4 regions of the Nocardia sp. NPDC020380 genome follow, and region 4 is predicted to be linked to each of the others. Evidence: riboswitches for the same ligand, from Rfam matches in the RefSeq annotation. Region 4 holds a riboswitch; each other region holds the start of a gene.

Region 1 (4,593 bases), on a different contig from region 4:
CTCGGCCTTGGTGAGTGGCGTCGCGTCGAGCTCCTCGACCTGATCCGGGTCCAGGCCGCCCAGTTCGGCCGCGGTGCGCTCGGTGGCTTTGCGCCGGCCGCGCTGCCAGGCCAGCAGCATGGCCGCGCCACCCAGCACGCCGATCAGCGCGCCCACTCCGAAGCCGACCTCGAGAGTCAGCGTGGACAGGTTCGGGAAGAACGTGGCGGCGGTCAGGGCCAGCGACAGCAGCACCAGCGACCACACGATCACACCGGCGACGATGTTCTGCCGCACCGTGTTCACCCACGGCCCGAGCACCGCCTTGTCATTGCAGAGCAGCACCAGGAACACCGTGGCCGAGGGCAGCAGGACACCGGCCAGGGCCTGCACACCCTGGGTCAGCAGACCCAGCACGTGATCGGGGCTGAACGCCACCGCGCCCGCGACGGCCAGCAGCGCCGCGTAACCCGCGTAGAAGGCCGGGGCTTCGCTGATCTTCCAGTGCAGCGAGTGCCGCTTGCCGAGGGTGTCGCCGAGCGCGTACGTGGTGGCCAGGCCGACCGCGTTCGCGCCGATGAGCGAGGCGTCCAGCAGCAGGATCGCGAACAGCGCGCCCACGGTCGGGCCCATGTGGTCGTGCAGCGCCTGCGCCACCGCGCCCGCATCGGTGAAGTTGCCGATCGCGTCGGTGCCGGCCAGGCCGAAGGTGGCGGCGGCCATGATGGCGATCGCGCCGATCATCACCACGACGATGCCGACCCACAGGTCGATCCGCTCGTACTTGATCCAGCGCGGTGTGATGCGCTTGTCGACGATGTTGGACTGCTGGAAGAACAGCTGCCACGGCGCCACGGTGGTGCCCACGATGGAGACGATGAGCAGCAGCAGGGTCGAGTTCAGGCCGCCCGGGAAGGACGGGAGGAAGCCGTGCGCGGTGTCCTTGACGCTCGGGTGCACCATGATCGCGAGGGGGAACATCACGATATTGATGGCGATGAGCGCGAAAAGGAAACGCTCCCAACGCCGGAACGAACCGCCCGCCACGACCGCGAACAGCAGCAGCGCCGCGAGCGGCACCGCGATCCACTTCGGCAGCCCGAAGTAGCCGAGAGCCATTGACACACCGATGAATTCGGTGACGATGGTCAGCGCGTTGACGATGAACAGGTCACCGACGCTGAACGCGCCCCAGAACTTGCCGAAGCGATCGAAAATGAGTCGTGCGTGTCCCACGCCGGCGACCGCGCCGAGGCGGACCACCATCTCCTGGTTCACGTAGAGCACGGGGATGAGCAGTACGAGGGTCCAGACCAGGGCCATGCCGTAGTTCTGCCCGGCCTGCGCGTAGGTGGCGACGCCACCGGCGTCGTTGTCGCCGACCATGACGATGAGGCCCGGGCCGATGATGGCCAGCAGCATGCGGAGTCGCTGCTTGCGCGAACGCCCTTCGGCGGAGTCGTGCATCTTGATGGTGCCCAGGGCGCCCACGATGTCGCCGACGTGCGCGCTGTCCATGACGGCGCCGGTCGGCTGGTGGGTGTCGGCTGGTGCGGTGACGGTGGCAGTGCGGCGGCCGGAGCCGTTCGCGAAGAAGGCCATGATCCTTCCCTCGCTTTCGATCAAAGGTACTTCGGCATGCGGAAGGTGCCGGTTGCCACCGGATTTCGGGCACACGTCAATTACCCGGGCATACTCGAAGACACCTCGCAGCGGCGAATGGATCGCCGGAAAGGCCGAAAGTGATTGCGGGTCAGTCGTCTACCGATTCGCGGCAAGCCGGGAACGAAAGAACTCTGTAGTCCGGACTGGGATAAGGACTATCGCCGGAACTCATTTGTCGTCCCTCACCTCCTTGCCGTCGGGACGCACGCGGACGCCATGTACCTGGTCGCGTCAGTCCTCACGGACGGCAAGAGGGAAACACGGCCGCGCCGAACGGCGAAGCCCCGCACCCCTCTCGTCAGAGCTTCGGCACTGCACGACGTATCCGGGGGCTCGCGGCCCGGGGAAGCCACTTAGGATCACCCCTTAATCCGGGGTGATCTGTCCTAACCCTGGGCGTCTCTCGACGTCGTCGGATCAGTGGCCTGTGTTCGTACAGGAGCCTCGCCTAGCGAGGTGCTGACTGGGCAATATTGGGCTCCGCCAACGAATATGTCAAATCAGCCCGGTCGGTTCCTTCGGATCGCCTGGGGCCCAACGGGCCTCGTGAAATGCGGATATCCGATACTGCCCGTTATATCCGACTTTGGAATTTGTTTACTCTTCGTTCACCATCGGTATGTTCAGGTTTACGGTTCGGATATAGGGCATTGAAACCGATATTCCCCATTGTGTGTCCCACCACTTCAGGACAAACGTCCATTGCAGATGGCTATGAACAAACTTAAGGTTTGCTTGGAACTAGCTAATCCTGCGATAAATCCTGATACCGCAGGGCTGAGATTGAGGGGAAATCGTGCTCGAGACCAAGCTTGCCGCGTTCGCCGCGCTCGCTTCGACGGTATCGGTGATCGCCGCCGGTGCCGCTCATGCCGACGTTGATGCACAGTCGGACAATGTAATTCACTACACCGCGTCCGCCACCGGCGACGGCGCCCAAATCTCCACCGATATCGGCTCACTCGCGGTCGAGAACGGCGCCTTCGAAATCAAGGCCCCCGATGGCCAGGTGATTGCCGGAACCGAATTATCCTTCCGAGTGGACGATTTCGTGTTTCCCATCGCCGCGGCGATCCACGACAATTCCGCGACGCTGACCCCGCTGTTCGACCTGCCGCACGCGCTCTACCGCCCGGTGGACCTCCCCTTCCAGGACACCGCCCCGTGGAAGTCCCCGTACGACCGTGAGCAGGCCGCCTGGAACCGCATGAAGGACACCATCTCCACCGGCGCCGTCATCGGCACGACGGTCGGCCTCATCGGTGGCGGCGTGGTCGGCTGCGCCCTCGGCGGCCTCGCCGTCGGCAGCGGCGTCACCCTGGCCACCGGCATCATCGGCGGCCTCTTCACCTTCCTGCCGGGCGCCGTGGTGGGCTGCCTCGTCGGCGCGGCGGCCATGGCCCCGCTCGGCGCCATCGCCGGCGCGATCGCGGTGACCGCTCCGGTGGCCATCGCGGCCGCGATCCAGTACTTCACCACCATCAACGCCCCGTTCAACCCGGCGCCCGCCAAATAAATAAGGCACACCGCAGTCGCGCGTAGGCTGGCCGAGTGTTGACCCCGCCCAGGGATCTACCCTCCGACCGCCTGCGCGCCGTGCTGTTCCGGCACTGGTCCATTCACGCCGAGATCCTCGAATATGTGCCGCTGGGATTCGGCAGTCACCATTGGCGCGCCGGTGACGGTGACCGCGAATGGTTCGTCACCGTGGACGAATTGGCCACGCCCCGGCAGACGGCCTTCGAACGATTGACCGCGGCCCTCGGCACCGCGCGGGCACTGTGCACCGCCGGACTCGACTTCGTCGTGGCGCCCGAAACCGGCACGGACGGCGCCGTATCGGCCAGGGCCGGAACGCGATTCGCGGTGTCCTGCTACCCGTACCTGGCCGGTGAGCATTTCGATTGGGGCGAATTCCGCGACGAGGGGCAGCGGCAGGCGGTCTTCGACATGATCGTCGGGGTGCACGGGGCCGCCGTACCCGGCGCCGCTCGAACCGACGACTTCACGATCACCCACCGCGCGGAGATCGACGCCGCGCTCGCCGGTCATGTGGCCGACGAGGGTCCGTACGCCGCGCCGATGGTCGACCTGCTCGCCCGCCGTGCCGGGGCCCTGCGTGCCGAGTTCGCTCGCTACGACGCCCTCGCCGGAGCCGCCCGCACCGCCTCGGCGCGGGCGGTCGTCACGCACGGAGAACCGCACGCGGGCAACACCATCCGGACTTCGGAGGGCTGGCGGTTGCTCGACTGGGATACCGCTCTCGTCGCCCCGCCCGAACGCGATCTGTGGGATCTCGACCCCGGCGACGGCTCCCTCCTGGCGGCCTATGCGCACGCCACCGGCGTGGACCCGCGACCGGAGCTCATCGAGTTGTACCGCCGCCGTTGGGATCTCACCGATGCCGGCGAATACGTCCACCGTTTCCGTCGCCCGCACACCGACTCCGCCGACGACGCGCAGTCCTGGTCCAACCTGGTGGAGCTGATCGACGGGATGTCCTGATCTCGCCGATCAGTCGGGGAGCATGGGGACCGACAGGCCCTCGCCTCGATGGAGGAGGGCGGCGCGGGTTACCGCACCCGAACCGAAACGGTCGCGCAGGGCATCCAGGGTCGAGTCGAGGGTGGACTCGGCGCGATGTTCCAGCGGCAGCGACAGTTGCATGGTGTCGGCATCGTCGAGGTTGGTCAGGGCGACGCCGATGAGTGTGAGGCCGCGTTCGTGGATGAGCGGCCGCGCGGTGGCCAGCAGGGTGCGGGCGGCATCGAGGATCACCGCGCTGCGGTCGGTGGCCTCGGGCAGGGTGTGCGAGCGGGTGGCGCGGCCGAAATCGTCGAATCGCAGGCGCAGCACCACCGTTCGGCAGACCCGGCGGGCGCGGCGGAGGCGGTGGCCGAGCCGGTCCGCGAGACCGTGCAGATACGTCTCGATCTCGTCATCCGTGCG
Region 2 (4,593 bases), on a different contig from region 4:
CCAGCGCTGCACGCCCTGCACGCCCAGATCGTCCATGGCCTCCCGCAGATCCGTGGGGATCTGCCCGGCCGCGGCGATCACATTGAACAGCACGTACCACTGCGCGCCCAGCGCCATCAGCACCGTGCCGCCGATATTCAGCGAGATACCCGTGTAGGTGAGCGCGGCGATCACGAAGATGTACAGGAACTGCGCCGGGAAACTGGCCAGCACCTGCACCACCGGCTGCGCGAACCGGCACACCCGCGGATTCATGCCGATCCACACGCCGATCGGCACCCACACCACCGTGGATACCACCAGCAGCACCATCACGCGGAGCAGACTGGCCAGGCCCATGAGCGTGGTCGGCCCGAATTCCGCGAAGCCGACGGTCCTTTCGAAGTAGGCGGCCAGCGTCCAGGTGCCCCAGGCCAGCGCCGCGAACAGCAGCCCGAAGAAGATCGCGTCGCCGGTGCGGCTGTCGCGCCGGTCGTCGTACGCGGAGCGCGTGCTGTGCCCGAACACCCGCATGACCCGGTCGAGACCCTCACCGACCGGCCGCAGCAGGCGCGCGGTCCGGCCCGGCAGCGTGGAGCGCCGCAGCAGGTCCAGCACCAGACTCCGTGGCGCCAGCGCGCTTTCGGTGTTCTCCACCCGGAAGCGCTCCGACCAGGCCGTGAACGGCCGCCAGAACAGCACGTTCACCAGCGCGATGGTGATCACCATGACCGCCGCGCCCAGCATGAGATTCCCGACCTGCGCGTCCACGGTGGCGGCGGCGATGAAACTGCCCATGCCGGGCAGCGCCTGATCATTGCCCGCGACCGTGATCACCTCGGACGAGGCGAGCATGAACCACGCGCCCCCGAAGCTCATCATCCCGTTCCAGATCATCGGCACCATGGCGGTCGGCACCTCCAGCCGCCACAGCCGCTGCCAGCGGGTCAGCCGCATCATGCGCGCCGCGTCGTCGAGCTCGCGCGGCATATTGCGCAGCGCCTGGTAGTAGGCGAAGGTCATGTTCCACGCCTGCGCGGTGAAGATGGCGAAGATGCACGCCGCCTCCGCACCCAGGTAGGAGCCGCGGAACAGGGCCACGAACGCGGTCACCGTGATCGACACCAGCGCCAGCACCGGCACCGACTGCAGCACGTCGAGCATGGGCACGAGCACCTTCTCGGCCCGCCGCGACCGTGCCGCCCACTGCCCCACGACCAGCGTGAACACAATGGACGCGAGCAGCCCGAGGAACATGCGCAGCGTGGTCCGCGCCGCGTAGTACGGCAGGTTCGACGGATCGGTGGAAACGGTGTCCTGCCCGGTGTCCGGCGTCCAGGGCACCGTCATATCGCGGAAGAGCCTGAGCACCACGATGATCAGCACGGCGGCCGCGCCGATCAGCAGATAATCCGTCCCGCGCAGCCGGTTGCGGACGACCGGGACATCCGGAGCCGTCTTGGGGGCGTTGGGGATTGCGAGTTCGAGAGTCATCAGTCGTTCGCCTCCGGTGCGGGCGGGGCGGTCATGACGTTGTAGTAGTGGACGGCCGACGCGATCAGCGCGGGCACGCCGATGATCAGGTTGAACACCACCACGCCCATCCCGGCGCCGACGACCGCGCCGGCGAGACAGCCGACGATCGTGCCGAGCGGCCCGGCGGCCGCGGTGCCGAGGGCGCCGGTGAATACACACCCCAGCGGCCCGCCGACGATCGCGCCCAGCAGCGTGCCCACCGCGAGCGCGACGGTCAGCTCGTTGTTCACATTGGCCATGGCGGTGTTCATCCGATCCTCGGGGGTATCGGAAATGTGCTGCGCCAGCAGGATCGGCTCGGTGGTGCGGGCCTCGGCATCGAGTTGCGCCGTCCGGGTGCGCTCGGCCGCGGTGGCGGGCCGGGCCAGGTCGGCGCGCGGGGTGAGGGTCGCGGTGGTGCCGTCCACCTGCGCGTCGACCGGGAAGACGGTGTCCTGCCGGATGACCGTCAGCGGGATCGCCGTGAGCGCCACGCCGTTCGAATCGGTGATCCGGAGCTGATTCCCGTCGACCTGGAGCGACCCGGCATCGGTGTGCAGCACGACCGAGCGGTCTTCGATCCGCGCCTGCCCGCCGATCGCAGCGGCCGGGGTGCCGGCCTCGGCGGGTCCGGTGTGTTCCGGCGGCTCGGCCAGGCCGACGGCATGGCCGGCCAGTGCGGTGGTGGTGATCGCGGCGGTGGCGAGCGCGAGCATACGAATTCTCATCTTTTATGCCTCGTGTGATCGCTGCCCGAATTGTATTCAGGGCAGCACAAATTTACCGATCGGCACTGTGGCGCCTACGGTGATGAATTTTTCTCGCGAAATTCCGCTGTGGTTCCGGAATTGCGCATGCGTGTATTCCGATGAGCACGCTTGGGAGGAAGGCCCGTGGATCATGAGATGGGCAGACACCCCTCTCGTCAGAGCTTCGGCACTGTACGACGTATCGCTATGAACGGAAGCCACCTTGGATAACCCCTTAATCCGGGGAAATCTGTCCTAACCTTGGGCGTCTCTCGACGTCGTCAGATCAGTGGCCTGTGTTCGTACAGGAGCCTCGCCTATCGAGGTGCAATGCCCAACGTAGTAAAGGCTCCGTAAAAAGTCAAAAGGCTTCTTTTCGACGCATCTTCGATACGTCGCCTACTCTGGTCGGCGTGGTGAGAGCAGTATCGGCAGCGGCGGGGATCGCCCTGATCGGGGTGGCGGTAGCGGGCTGCGGGCATGCGGATCGGCCGGCGGCGGCGCCGACGACCACGAGTGCCGGGCCGATCGCGCCCTCCCCGAACACCATCGGGCTCTGCGGTGGGGTCGCCGACTCCGACGTCGAACAGGCGACGGGAGTGCCAGGCCTGCAGCGCGTGGCGATCAATCCGTTCAGCTGCGGCTGGCAGTCGGCCGCCAGCGGCGACTACACCGTGATCTTCCATTGGTTCCGTGGCGCCGGACTCGACGCGCGCCGCGATCAGATCACCGACAGCACACCGGCCACGGTGACGGTGGCCGGCCGCTCCGGCCTGAGCTGGACCTCCGCGCAGTCCTGCGAGGTGGGCGTGCCCTTCGGCGGCACCGATTTCATCGATTGGTCCATCAAGGCGGGTACCTCCGAAAACGGCCGCCCGCAGCCGTGTTCGGCGCTCGAGCAGCTGGCCGCGGAGACCCTGGCGAAGGCGGGGCAGGGGTAATGCGCAGAGTCTGGACGGGTGTGGCGCTGGCCGCGGCCGCCGTGGCCACCATGGCGACACTGACGGGATGCACGCAGCATTCCGGGGATTCGGCGGTGCGGCAGTCGGTCGACCCCAATCTGCTGGCCGGGTGCGGTCCGATCGAGGATCAGAAGATCGCGCAGATCGTCGGCCTGACCGGTCTGCAGCAGCAGAGCCGGCCCACCATCTGCAATTGGACCGGCCGGAATTCGGCCGGCGCCCCCGTCGATGTCACCTACGCCTGGCTGCAGAACGACACCATGGGCCGCGAGGCCGAGGTGGCCGGGCAGTCCGGTTATCAGATCGAACGTGTGGTCGTGAAGCACTTCTCGGGGATGTACTGGCACGCCTCCGGCGATCCGGGCAGCTGCGCGGTGACGGTGGCCGACACCGGGACCGTCACCTGGTGGGTGCAGAACCGCGACCGGTCCGCGCAACCGGATCCGTGTGCCGCGGCAATGACTCTGGCCGAGGCCACCCTCGCGGTGGACGGCGTCTGACTTTCTGCTGCAACCTGTTTCAGTGTTTTCCGGGCCGTCTCAGTGCTTGAGAAACGTTGCGGCGATGTTCCAGAACATGTTCTGGTCCACTTTATGGAAATCCCAGGTCTCCGTGAGACTGTGCGTGGCGGTCACGATCGCCGGAATATCGAAGTCGTGACGGCTGGCCGTGCCCTTGGCCTCGACGGCGGTGATGACGAAGGCGGTGGCGGTTTCTGCTGTGTGGGGCATGTGCGAGCTCCAATCGAGTACCGGGCCGGGTAGGTCGTGCGGGCAGTGCGGGGCGATGCGTGGCCGCGGACATCGTCGGCCGCGCCACGCATCTGAACGCCGTGACGCGCATCGCGGCCGGCGCGTCACTGGCGTTTCCGTCCAGTTTTGTTTCGGCGAGTGACGCAGGGGAGTTCCGAAAACGCCAACTCGCTCGATGGGGCGCCAAACTCTTGCTGGGGAGTTGCCCAAATACCGTACGGTAGGTGCCTTTTCGGGGTGCATCCGGGGTCGGATCCACTCAGGAAACGTCGCGTCCACGCCATCGGTGCACCGCCCGGCGGAGGCTCGCGGGATCCGCGTAACCGAGGAATTCCGCCTGCTGAGCGCGTGGAAGATGTTCCGCCCGGCGCAATCTCCGCTGCCGCGCCAGATCGAGTTCCCGGCGCCAGCTGGTGCCGTGCTCGGTGAGTCGCCGTTGCAACGATCTAGGTGAGGTCAGCAACCGTCTTGCCACCACCTCCAGCGTTGCCGAACCCTCCGTCAGCGTCGCATCGAGCACCGCGCCCAACCGGTCCAGCCACGTCACCTCGGACTCTGGGGTCGCGGGCAGAGTTGCCGCGTAGGACAGCAGAATTGCCGTCAACTCCGGATCCGCGGACTTCATCGGCAGCGCCA
Region 3 (4,593 bases), on a different contig from region 4:
CCAGGATCAGCAGCACCACCACACGGATCAGCGTGATCCCGCCCAGCCCGAGGGCATGCGCGATCTCGCCGAAACCGACCGTGGTGCCGATGTAGTGCAGCATGTGATAGGCGCCGTAGATCAGCGCGGCCAGCACCACCAGCGTGAACACCACATCCGCGGCGCGTCGGCGTGCCGGCGGCACATACAGGGGATGCTCGGCCAGCCCGAACATCCGCATGGCGCGATCCACCGGGAAGATCAGCGGCCCGAAGACCCGGCCCAGCAGGCCCGGAATGTGGCTGCGGCGCAACAGATCCAGCACCAGGCTGCGCGGCCCGTCGGCGGATTCGCTGTCCTCCACCCGGAATCGTTCCGCCCACACCGTGATCGGGCGCCAGAACAGCACATTCAGCCCGATCACCATGATGATCATGACCGCGATCGCCAGCAGCACCTTGCCGGTCGCCGAATCCGCGGTCGCCGAGGCCACATAGGAACCGATGCCCGGCAGCGCGTAATTGCGGTTGTTGACGCTGATCGCCTCGGCCGCGGTCAGGAAGAACCAGCCGCCGCCGAAACTCATCATGGCGTTCCACACCAGCGGGAACATGCCCGAGGGGACATCCACCCGCCAGAACCGCTGCCAGCGCGACAGGCGCAGATTGCGTGCCGCCTCGTCCAATTCGCGCGGTTGCGACAGCAGGCTGTGATGGAACGCGAAGGTCATGTTCCAGGCCTGCGAGGTGAAGATCGCGAAGATCGACGCGCACTCCAGGCCCAGCGAGGACCCCGGGAACAGGGCGATGAACCCGGTCACCGTCACCGACAGGAAACCTAGGATCGGCACCGACTGCAGGATGTCCAGGGCCGGCAGCAGCGCCTTCTCCGCACGCGGCAGCCGGGCGGCCGCCTCGGCGTAGACGAAGGTGAACACGATCGACACCCCGAGCGCGATGAACATGCGCAACAGCGAACGGGCCGCGTAGTAGGGCAGTTTCGCCGGATCGGTGGAGATGTTGGTGGCCGCGGTGGCCTGATCGAAGGGCACGTGCATGCCCGCGGACACCTTGACGATGATCCAGATCAGGATGGCCGCGCCCAGGAACACGGCCACATCGGCCCAGCGTGAGCGCGGGCGATCCAGCGCCCCGCGCGAGGGATAGGAGCGTAGGCCCGCGGTCATTCGTCGGCCACCGTGGGCTGCGGGACCGTGCGCCAGCCGACGCTGGTCACCGACGGTTCCAGGCTCAAGCGGCTCACCGCGGCCTCCATCTGGCGATCATCGCGGCGATCACCGGTGAGCTCGGCGCGCACCTGCACCCGGCCGGGCTGGGTGTCATGACTGGAGATCGACACCAGGCGGAAATCGGTGCGGGTCAGCGACTGCACCAGCAGGGCGCGCACATGCGCCTCGTGCGAATCGTCGGTCGCGGCGGTGAAGGCGTAGAGCGCCTCGATCTCATGGGATTCCTGCGGCCGGTCCACCGCGCGCGCCGCCGTGCGCAGGGCGGTGTTCACCACGACCACCGCCACCGTGCCCGCCGCGGCCGTGTCGTACATGCCCGCACCCGCGAGCGAACCCACCGCCGCCGAACACCACAGTGTGGCCGCGGTATTCAGCCCGCGCACCGTGAAACCCTCCCGCATGATCACACCCGCGCCGAGGAAACCGATACCCGAAACCACCTGCGCCGCAACCCGAGTCGGGTCGGCGTCGCCACCGTGGAACCCGTGCGCGGACAGCAATACGAACAAGGTCGAACCCGCGGCGACCAGCGTGTTCGTCCGCAACCCGGCCATGCGGGCCCGGTACTGGCGCTCGAACCCGATCACCGCGCCCAGCCCGACACCCGCGCCGAGCCGTAACAGCATCTCCAACGTCGACATGACGCCCTTCTCCCAGCTAGCGTCGGCGCACTCGAAATCGCACGCTACCGCTCGACAGGTAGCGGAAAGCGGATTGTGTCGGTGTCACCGAGTGAACGATTGGCTAACGGACCTGTGTCCCCATCGGGCATGCCGACCACCTCCTCGTTCCACCGCGCACGCGCCAGGGAGGGGCCCGGCGGACGCGCCGGGCACGGATACCACCCTTCGTAAGACCTTCAGCACTCCACGGCGTGAACCCGCGTCAACTGCGGGAGCCGGTCGGGGCCACCCCTTAGTTCGGGGCGGCCTGTCCTGACCTTGGGCGTCTCTCGACGTTCGGGGTCGCCGGCCTGTTTCCGTGAAGGAGCCTCAGCTAACGACGGCACCTTGCGCCAGCGAGTTAACACCGCGCCAACCGATTCGGCAACTCGATGTGAGCGCGGTCCTAGGCCGCCGGGAGGGTATCGGGGCGAGTTGCCCAGTGCCGCAATCGCGCCAGCAGCGCGGCACGCGCCTCGGCGAAGACGGTGTCCGCTTCGAGCAGCCGCGCGCGGGTGACCACCGCCTGACCGAGGGCGTCGAGCTCGAAGGCCAGCAACTGCACGGGCGTCTCGGGCCGCAGCTCTCCGGCGGTGATCGATTCGCGAATCAGGTTGGCCTGGAAGGCTTCCCACTGCACGAGCTGTGCGCGCAGCCGATCCTGCACCGGGCCGGGGCGATCGTCGAATTCGGTGTAGGCGGTGACGAAGAAGCAGCGGCCGGGCAGCACCGGCGCGGCGTAGAAGGCCAGGCGGTTTTCCTGCACGGCCCACAGCGCCGCCAGGCCGTGGCGGCCGTCGAGGGCCGGGCGCACGATCCGATCCGCCCATTGCGCGGCGGCCTGGTCGATGACCGCCAGTTGCAGCGTCTGCTTGTCGGGCCAGTGAGTGAACAGCGCCGATTTGCTGATGCCGAGACCGGTGGCCAGCTGCGCGAGGCTCAGCCCGTCCAAACCGGCGGTCGAGGCGGTCGCGACCGCGGCCTCGAGCACCGATTCGCGGGTGCGATGGCCGCGCAGGCGGCGTCCGTCGGTGGTGGGCACGTGAAGAATCTAACACAATATATCCGACCGGTCGGACTGATTGTTACGGTGAGGCCGTCCCGATCCATCGAACGGAGGAGACCGGAAATGCCCGTCATCACCGCCGGCTACCACCTGGGCGTGGTGGTCACCGATCTGCGCGAGGCCATGGACGAACTCACCGAGCTGCTCGGGCTGCAGTGGCTGCCCATCGTGCCCAGCGGACACCAGCACGAACCCGGACCACTTCCGGAACTCGCGCCCCTGCTCACCATTTCCGTGCAGGGACCGCCCTATATCGAGCTGCTCGAGCTCACCCCGGGCACGATCTGGTCGACCCCGGGCCTGCACCACATCGGCTACTGGGCCGCCGACGCCCACGCCGAATCCGAGCGCATGACCGCCGCGGGCTTCCCGTGCGAGGCCAGTGCCGTGGTCCTCAATGGCGATACCGAACCCGGCGTCTACTACCACCGCACCGGCGACGGCCTGCGCCTGGAACTGGTCGAAATGGGCCGCGGCGGACCGGCTCTCGCGCACTACCTGAACTTCCCGCCGATCACCGGCGGCGACTGAACCCCGCGCCCGCGCGAGCTCAGCGATACATCGTGCGATAGGCGGCGATGGTCGCCACCAGATGATCGACCAGCTGCTCGCGGCTGGCGCGCAGCGTGCCGTTCAGCCACGCGGAGAACATGCCCGCATTACCGCTGGCCATGGTCACCGCCGCCAGCCGCCGCCGCACCGGATCCTCGATATGGGCGAACAGATGATCCTGGATGAGCCGGGTGAACGCCGGCATGACCGCAATCGTGGTCTGCCCCAACCCCGTCGACGAATACGGCTCCACCAGGAACAACCGCGACTTGCGCGGATCGGCCAGCACCTTGTCCAGCAATACCTCCGACAGCGCCCGATCCCGGCTCGGATCATCGACCACCGCGAACGCCGTCATCGGCTCCAGGAACTCATCGGCGACCAGCCGATACAGCACATCCAGCAATTCGTCACGGCTGGTGAAGGATTCATAGAAATAGCGATCCGTCAGCCCCGCCCGCCGGCACACCGCCCGCATGGTCACCGCCCCCGCCCCGGACTCCCCGATCAGATCCAGCGCGGCCTCCAGCAGCGCCGCACGCCGCACCTCACGGCGTTCGGTGAGGGTCGTACCGCCCCAGATTCGGGGTTCGGCGTCGGGGGAGGGCTGCTCGGTGTGCACCTCCTGAAGACTAATGCCCGGCCCCGGCCGCCCACGCACACCCCGATTCGATCACGGCACGGATTTCGGTGTTTCACAATGGGAGCCGTGTCAGCACAACTCCAGGTCGAGGACCGGTCCAGGAATCGGGCCTGTGTCCGTGCTCAGCTGGTGACCACGCACGCGCTGCCGAGATCCATACCGGATCCGACCTGCTCCCAGGCGAACTGCGGTCCGCCGCGGCGCGCCCAGGCCGTGATCACATGCGTGCCCGTCGCGGACGGACTCCAGCTGGTGGAGGCGTTGCCGCTGTTGTCCAGGCGCAGCTGCTGCTGACCGAAGCCGGCACTGTTGCTGTCGAAGAGGTACACGTCCTCGTACGGGCTGCCGGTCACGTCGACCGTGTAGGAGCAGCCGGTACCGAACCTGTCGACGCCCAGACTGAGGCTGGTGCCCGTCACCGTCACGCTGTTGACGTCGGCGG
Region 4 (4,593 bases):
GTCTACGAGACGCTCGGGGTCGTGCTCAATGTCGAGGAGCTGAACTTCGACGCGCCGCGCTTCGAGATCGTGATGCGGGCCGCCATGCTGGAAATGCGCCCCGCACAGGCGAATGCGGCGCTGGCGCGGGCCTACGAGCAGCAGTGCGTCGACATCATGCAGCGGCGCAAGCAGCGCACCGGAATCAGCGGGCGGGTGCGGGAACTGCTGGTGCACAGCGTCGGCACCGCCGATCAGTCCAGTATCGCGGCCGGGCTCGATATCAGCGTGCGGACGCTGCGCCGCCGGCTCGCCGAGGAAGGCACCACCTTCCGTGAATTGAGCTGCGAGACAGTCGGGCTGCTCGCCGAGGAACTGCTGATGACCGGCCTGACGGTGGAATCGGTCGCCGATCGCCTGGGCTATTCGAGTGTTTCGTCCTTCGCCTCGACCTTCCGTACCTGGAAGGGGCAAACCCCGGGCACTTTCGCCCGCGCGCACCGCGGTAACGATATCGCCGCGAAAGCCGTCCGTATCGGGCCACAAACGGTCAATGTCGGCCACGGCGAATACGAAGGAGAAGACTGGGGGCGTGACGGATGACGCAATTCGGCTGATTGTCGTGGACGCGGCGAATGTGGTGGGTTCGCGCCCCGACGGATGGTGGCGCGATCGCGCGGGCGCGGCGCGGCGATTACTCGGACAGCTGGCCGCGGCGGAACTGGATTCGGTGCAGCCGACCGAGGTGACCGTCGTACTCGAGGGCGCGGCCAAGGCCGCGCTCGCCGGCGACGCGGCGGAGTTCGACGGTTTGCGGGTGGTGCCGGCCGCCGGGTCCGGCGATGACGAGATCGTGCGCGTGGTGGCCGCCGCCGTGGCCGAACAGAGCGATCGAATGATCACCGTGGTGACGGCCGATCGCGGATTACGCGAGCGCGTCGAGCCGTTCGGCGCCGTCACGGTCGGTCCGCGCTGGCTGCTCGAACAGCTCACGCCCTAGGCTCGCCCGGCCCGCATGCTGCGGTTTTGCGGGCGGAACGCGCCCGATGCGTGCCACGCCGCTAATTGTTTCGGCGACAGGGGCCTGTTGTTCGCCTCCTACGGTTAGCGTAGGTGGAGTGCCCGTACCTTCCGCAGTCGGTGACCCCGACAGCGCAATTCCCCTTTCCGCGTTGCTGATCGACACCGAACCGCGGCCCGCGCCCGCCGCGGGTGTCCGGCGTGGCAGCGAATACGCGGTGCTCATGCGCCAGATCCGGGATGCCGGATTGCTGAATCGGCGCCTGCGGTCCTATGGCGTGCGCGCCGGGATCACGGTGGCCGCCTTCCTGGGCGGGTGGGTTGCGTTCGCGCTCATCGGCGATTCGTGGTGGCAGCTGGGCACCGCGGTATTTCTCGCGCTGGTGTTCGCGCAGTTCGCCTTCCTCGGTCACGATGCCGGGCATCAGCAGATCTTCGGCACCCGCCGGATCAATTATCTGGCCGGGCTGCTGTTCGGAAATCTCGGCATCGGTCTGAGTATCGGCTGGTGGACCAGCAATCACAATCGGCACCACGCCAATCCGAATACCGAGGGCGCGGATCCCGATGTGATGGGCATCCTGGCGCATTCGAGCGGGCGCGCCGCGACCGGTCGCGGCTTCCGGGCCTTCATCTTCCGCTATCAGGCGTGGCTGTTCTTCCCGATGCTGCTGCTCGAGGGCGGCAGCCTGCACTGGTCGAGCGTGCGCGCGGTGTGGCGGCGGTCGATTCCGAACTGGGGCTGGGAGGGCGCGCTGCTCGCCCTGCACGCGATCGCGTATCTGTCGGTCGTATTCCTGGTGCTGTCACCGGGTAAGGCGCTGGTCTTCATCGCGGTGCAGCAGGGCCTGTTCGGCCTCTACATGGGTTGCACCTTCGCGCCCAATCACAAGGGGATGGAAGTATTCGACGAGCCCGGCGCCGTCGATTTCCTCCGTCGGCAGGTGCTCACCTCGCGCAATGTGCGCGGCGGCTGGTTCACCGATGTGGCGCTGGGTGGTCTGAACTATCAGATCGAGCATCATCTGTTCCCCTCCATGCCCCGCCCGAATCTGCAGCTGGCGCGGCCCATGGTGATCGCCTTCTGCGCCGAGCACGAAATCCCCTACTGCGAGACCGGTCTGCTGGAGTCCTACGCACAGGCGTTGCGCCACCTGCACGAAGCCGGCAGCCCGCTGCGGCAGCCCGCCTGAGGGAATGGAGACGTATGTCTCATCGATGGACCGCGGTAGCCGTCGGTGTGCTGTGTGCGGTGGGTGTGATGGGATCGGCGACCGCCGATCCCGCGCCGCAAACACCGCCCCCGGACCTGAAATGCCACACGCCGTGGCAGTTTCCGCAGTACGCCGACGGCCAGTGGCGCTGTTCAGGTGGGCCGGGGCCGGTTGTCGTGCCCAAGAGCGACGGCTAGGATGGCGACTGAACCTCGTTAGGTGAGGCTCCTGAACGAACATAGGCCACTGATCTGACGACGTCGAGAGACGCCCAAGATCAGGACAGATCTTCCCGGCTTAAGGGTTGATCCCAAGTGGCTTCCGGATTCTGCGCACCGCAGGGATACGTCGCTCAGTGTCGAAACTCAACGTGTGGGGTAGTACGCGAAGGTCTTTCGCGTTCAGAACTCTTTCGTGCGTCACTGATTCCGGCGTGTTCTAGGTAGGTGTGACGATGAGGAATGTATTGAGCTGCGTCCCGGCAGCTGTGGCCGGTGTCCCTGCGGGCGTGACGGATATCGAGCGTTCGGCGCTGGGTAATCTGCTGGCACTGCGCGCGGTCCTGACGGCGGAGGAGATTCCGTTCCTGCTGATCCGGTCCGAGCGCGACGAACCGGCGCTGGCCATCGACCAGCGCTATCGGCCGCGGGTGGACGCGCTGGTCAGCGCCGCCGCCGGGCCCGGCACGGTGGATATCGAATTCTGGCACCACCGCGCCGACGGCCTGCTCGGCCCGCGGCCCAATGCCCTTACCCGCGAACGCATTCCGGCCGAGGATCTGCAGCGGACCCGGATCCGCCGCTTCGGCTACGACTGGGACACGCTGCGCGGCATGTTCGACGTGCACGCCGGCGATGTGGATTTCGATATCGACGTGGTGTTCTCCTGGGTGGACGCCGCCGATCCGGCGCGGAATGCGCTGCGGTCCGAGGCGATTTCCGAGGTGCTGCTCGGCGAGGGCGACGCCGCGCCGGCACGGGTCCGCCAGATCGACGAACTGCGCTACGCGCTGCGCTCGGTCTACGCGAACGCGCCGTGGGTGCGGCGCATCTTCATCGCCACCGATTGCACGCCGCCGGCCTGGCTGGACGAGCACCCGCAGGTGACGATCGTGCGTGCGGCCGAGCACTTTTCGGATCGGTCGCGCCTGCCCACCTTCAATTCGCATGCCGTGGAATCGCAGCTGCACCACATTCCGGGGCTGAGCGAGCATTTCATCTACGCCAACGACGATATGTTCTTCGGCCGTCCCATGCGGCCGACCATGTTCTTCACCTCGGGCGGGATCAGCAAGTTCATCGAATCCCCGGTGCGCATCGGCACCGGCACCCGGGCCGTGCGGCGCAGCGGATACGAGAACGCGGCCCGCAACAACCGGCAATTGCTGCGGAATCGTTTCGGCCAGTTGATCACCCGCCATCTCGAGCACACCCCGGCCCCGCTGCGGCGCAGCGTGCTGTTCGAGCTGGAGGGCGTCTTCGCCGACGATTTCGCCCGCACTCAGGCCAGCCGTTTCCGTTCCAGCACCGATATCTCGGTCACCAATTCGCTCTACCACTACTACGCGCTGCTCTCCGGCCGCGCGGTGCAGCACGAGACCGCCCGCGCCCGCTATGTCGACACCACCACGCGGGAAGGGCTGGATCAGCTTGTCGGACTGGGGATTCGGCGCGACGCCGATTTCTTCTGCCTGAACGACGGCAGTTTCCCCGAGATCGAGGAAACGCATCGCACCGCCCGCGTGCGCAACTTCCTGCAGCACTACTTCCCGGAACCCGGCCCCTGGGAGCGGGTCGAACTGCGGTCGCCGGGTGACGATCGCGCCGAACCGGTCGCGGTCTGACACCACCGAAATTGGGACTCCGCTGGGAGGTTGGGGTCCGGTGGCTGGGAGGTTGGATCGTATGGGTGCCGCGCTGCCGGTGGCGCGGCATCATGGGGTGAGTCTCGTGTGTTGCCAAGCACGTGTTTCGCAAACCATTGGGGAGCGCTCATGCCGTACACGGCGGAGATCAGCCGGACGAATCCGACCTGCTTCATCTTCCTGGTCGACCGATCGACGTCGATGAACGATCAGATCGGCGGCGGCATACCGCAGCGGAAGGCGGATGTCGTTGCCGATGCGATCAATCGGCTGCTGACCGAACTAGCCGTCAAGTGCGCCAAGGAGGAAGGCGTCCGGGACTACTTCCATGTCGCGGTGATCGGCTACGGCGCGACCGTCGGCTCGGCCTTCTCCGGCACGCTGGCCGGGCGGGATCTGGTGCCGCTCAGCGAGGTTGCCGATAATCCGGCGCGCGTGGACGAACGGGTGAAGAAGGTGCCCGACGGTGCGGGCGGGCTCGTCGAGACGACGGTGACCTTCCCGCTGTGGATGGAT

Evidence for each region. A riboswitch is a leader RNA that binds a small molecule or an ion and turns the genes downstream of it on or off. The one in region 4 is predicted to bind magnesium.
Region 1: another riboswitch for magnesium. It lies ahead of ACH438_RS44340 (NRAMP family divalent metal transporter); the one in region 4 lies ahead of ACH438_RS33060 (stealth conserved region 3 domain-containing protein).
Region 2: another riboswitch for magnesium. It lies ahead of ACH438_RS23705 (hypothetical protein); the one in region 4 lies ahead of ACH438_RS33060 (stealth conserved region 3 domain-containing protein).
Region 3: another riboswitch for magnesium. It lies ahead of ACH438_RS39090 (MgtC/SapB family protein); the one in region 4 lies ahead of ACH438_RS33060 (stealth conserved region 3 domain-containing protein).

Annotation. Positions count from the first base shown of each region.
Region 1 covers NZ_JBIRVQ010000027.1:62,816-67,408, forward strand. Annotated here, with positions in the region: gene ACH438_RS44340 (NRAMP family divalent metal transporter) at 1-1,581, opposite strand, end outside; M-box (ykoK) riboswitch at 1,928-2,107, opposite strand; gene ACH438_RS44345 (hypothetical protein) at 2,441-3,160, shown strand; gene ACH438_RS44350 (aminoglycoside phosphotransferase family protein) at 3,196-4,149, shown strand; gene dinB (DNA polymerase IV) at 4,159-4,593, opposite strand, start outside.
Region 2 covers NZ_JBIRVQ010000008.1:267,608-272,200, forward strand. Annotated here, with positions in the region: gene ACH438_RS23700 (ABC transporter permease) at 1-1,473, opposite strand, end outside; gene ACH438_RS23705 (hypothetical protein) at 1,473-2,222, opposite strand; M-box (ykoK) riboswitch at 2,405-2,575, opposite strand; gene ACH438_RS23710 (DUF3558 domain-containing protein) at 2,657-3,184, shown strand; gene ACH438_RS23715 (DUF3558 domain-containing protein) at 3,184-3,705, shown strand; gene ACH438_RS23720 (hypothetical protein) at 3,745-3,936, opposite strand; gene ACH438_RS23725 (AraC family transcriptional regulator ligand-binding domain-containing protein) at 4,217-4,593, opposite strand, start outside.
Region 3 covers NZ_JBIRVQ010000018.1:98,552-103,144, reverse strand. Annotated here, with positions in the region: gene ACH438_RS39095 (ABC transporter permease) at 1-1,165, opposite strand, end outside; gene ACH438_RS39090 (MgtC/SapB family protein) at 1,162-1,869, opposite strand; M-box (ykoK) riboswitch at 2,065-2,239, opposite strand; gene ACH438_RS39085 (TetR/AcrR family transcriptional regulator) at 2,297-2,932, opposite strand; gene ACH438_RS39080 (VOC family protein) at 3,020-3,487, shown strand; gene ACH438_RS39075 (TetR/AcrR family transcriptional regulator) at 3,507-4,130, opposite strand; gene ACH438_RS39070 (hypothetical protein) at 4,274-4,593, opposite strand, start outside.
Region 4 covers NZ_JBIRVQ010000013.1:186,453-191,045, reverse strand. Annotated here, with positions in the region: gene ACH438_RS33075 (AraC family transcriptional regulator) at 1-582, shown strand, start outside; gene ACH438_RS33070 (NYN domain-containing protein) at 572-979, shown strand; gene ACH438_RS33065 (fatty acid desaturase family protein) at 1,098-2,192, shown strand; M-box (ykoK) riboswitch at 2,418-2,597, shown strand; gene ACH438_RS33060 (stealth conserved region 3 domain-containing protein) at 2,668-4,056, shown strand; gene ACH438_RS33055 (vWA domain-containing protein) at 4,207-4,593, shown strand, end outside.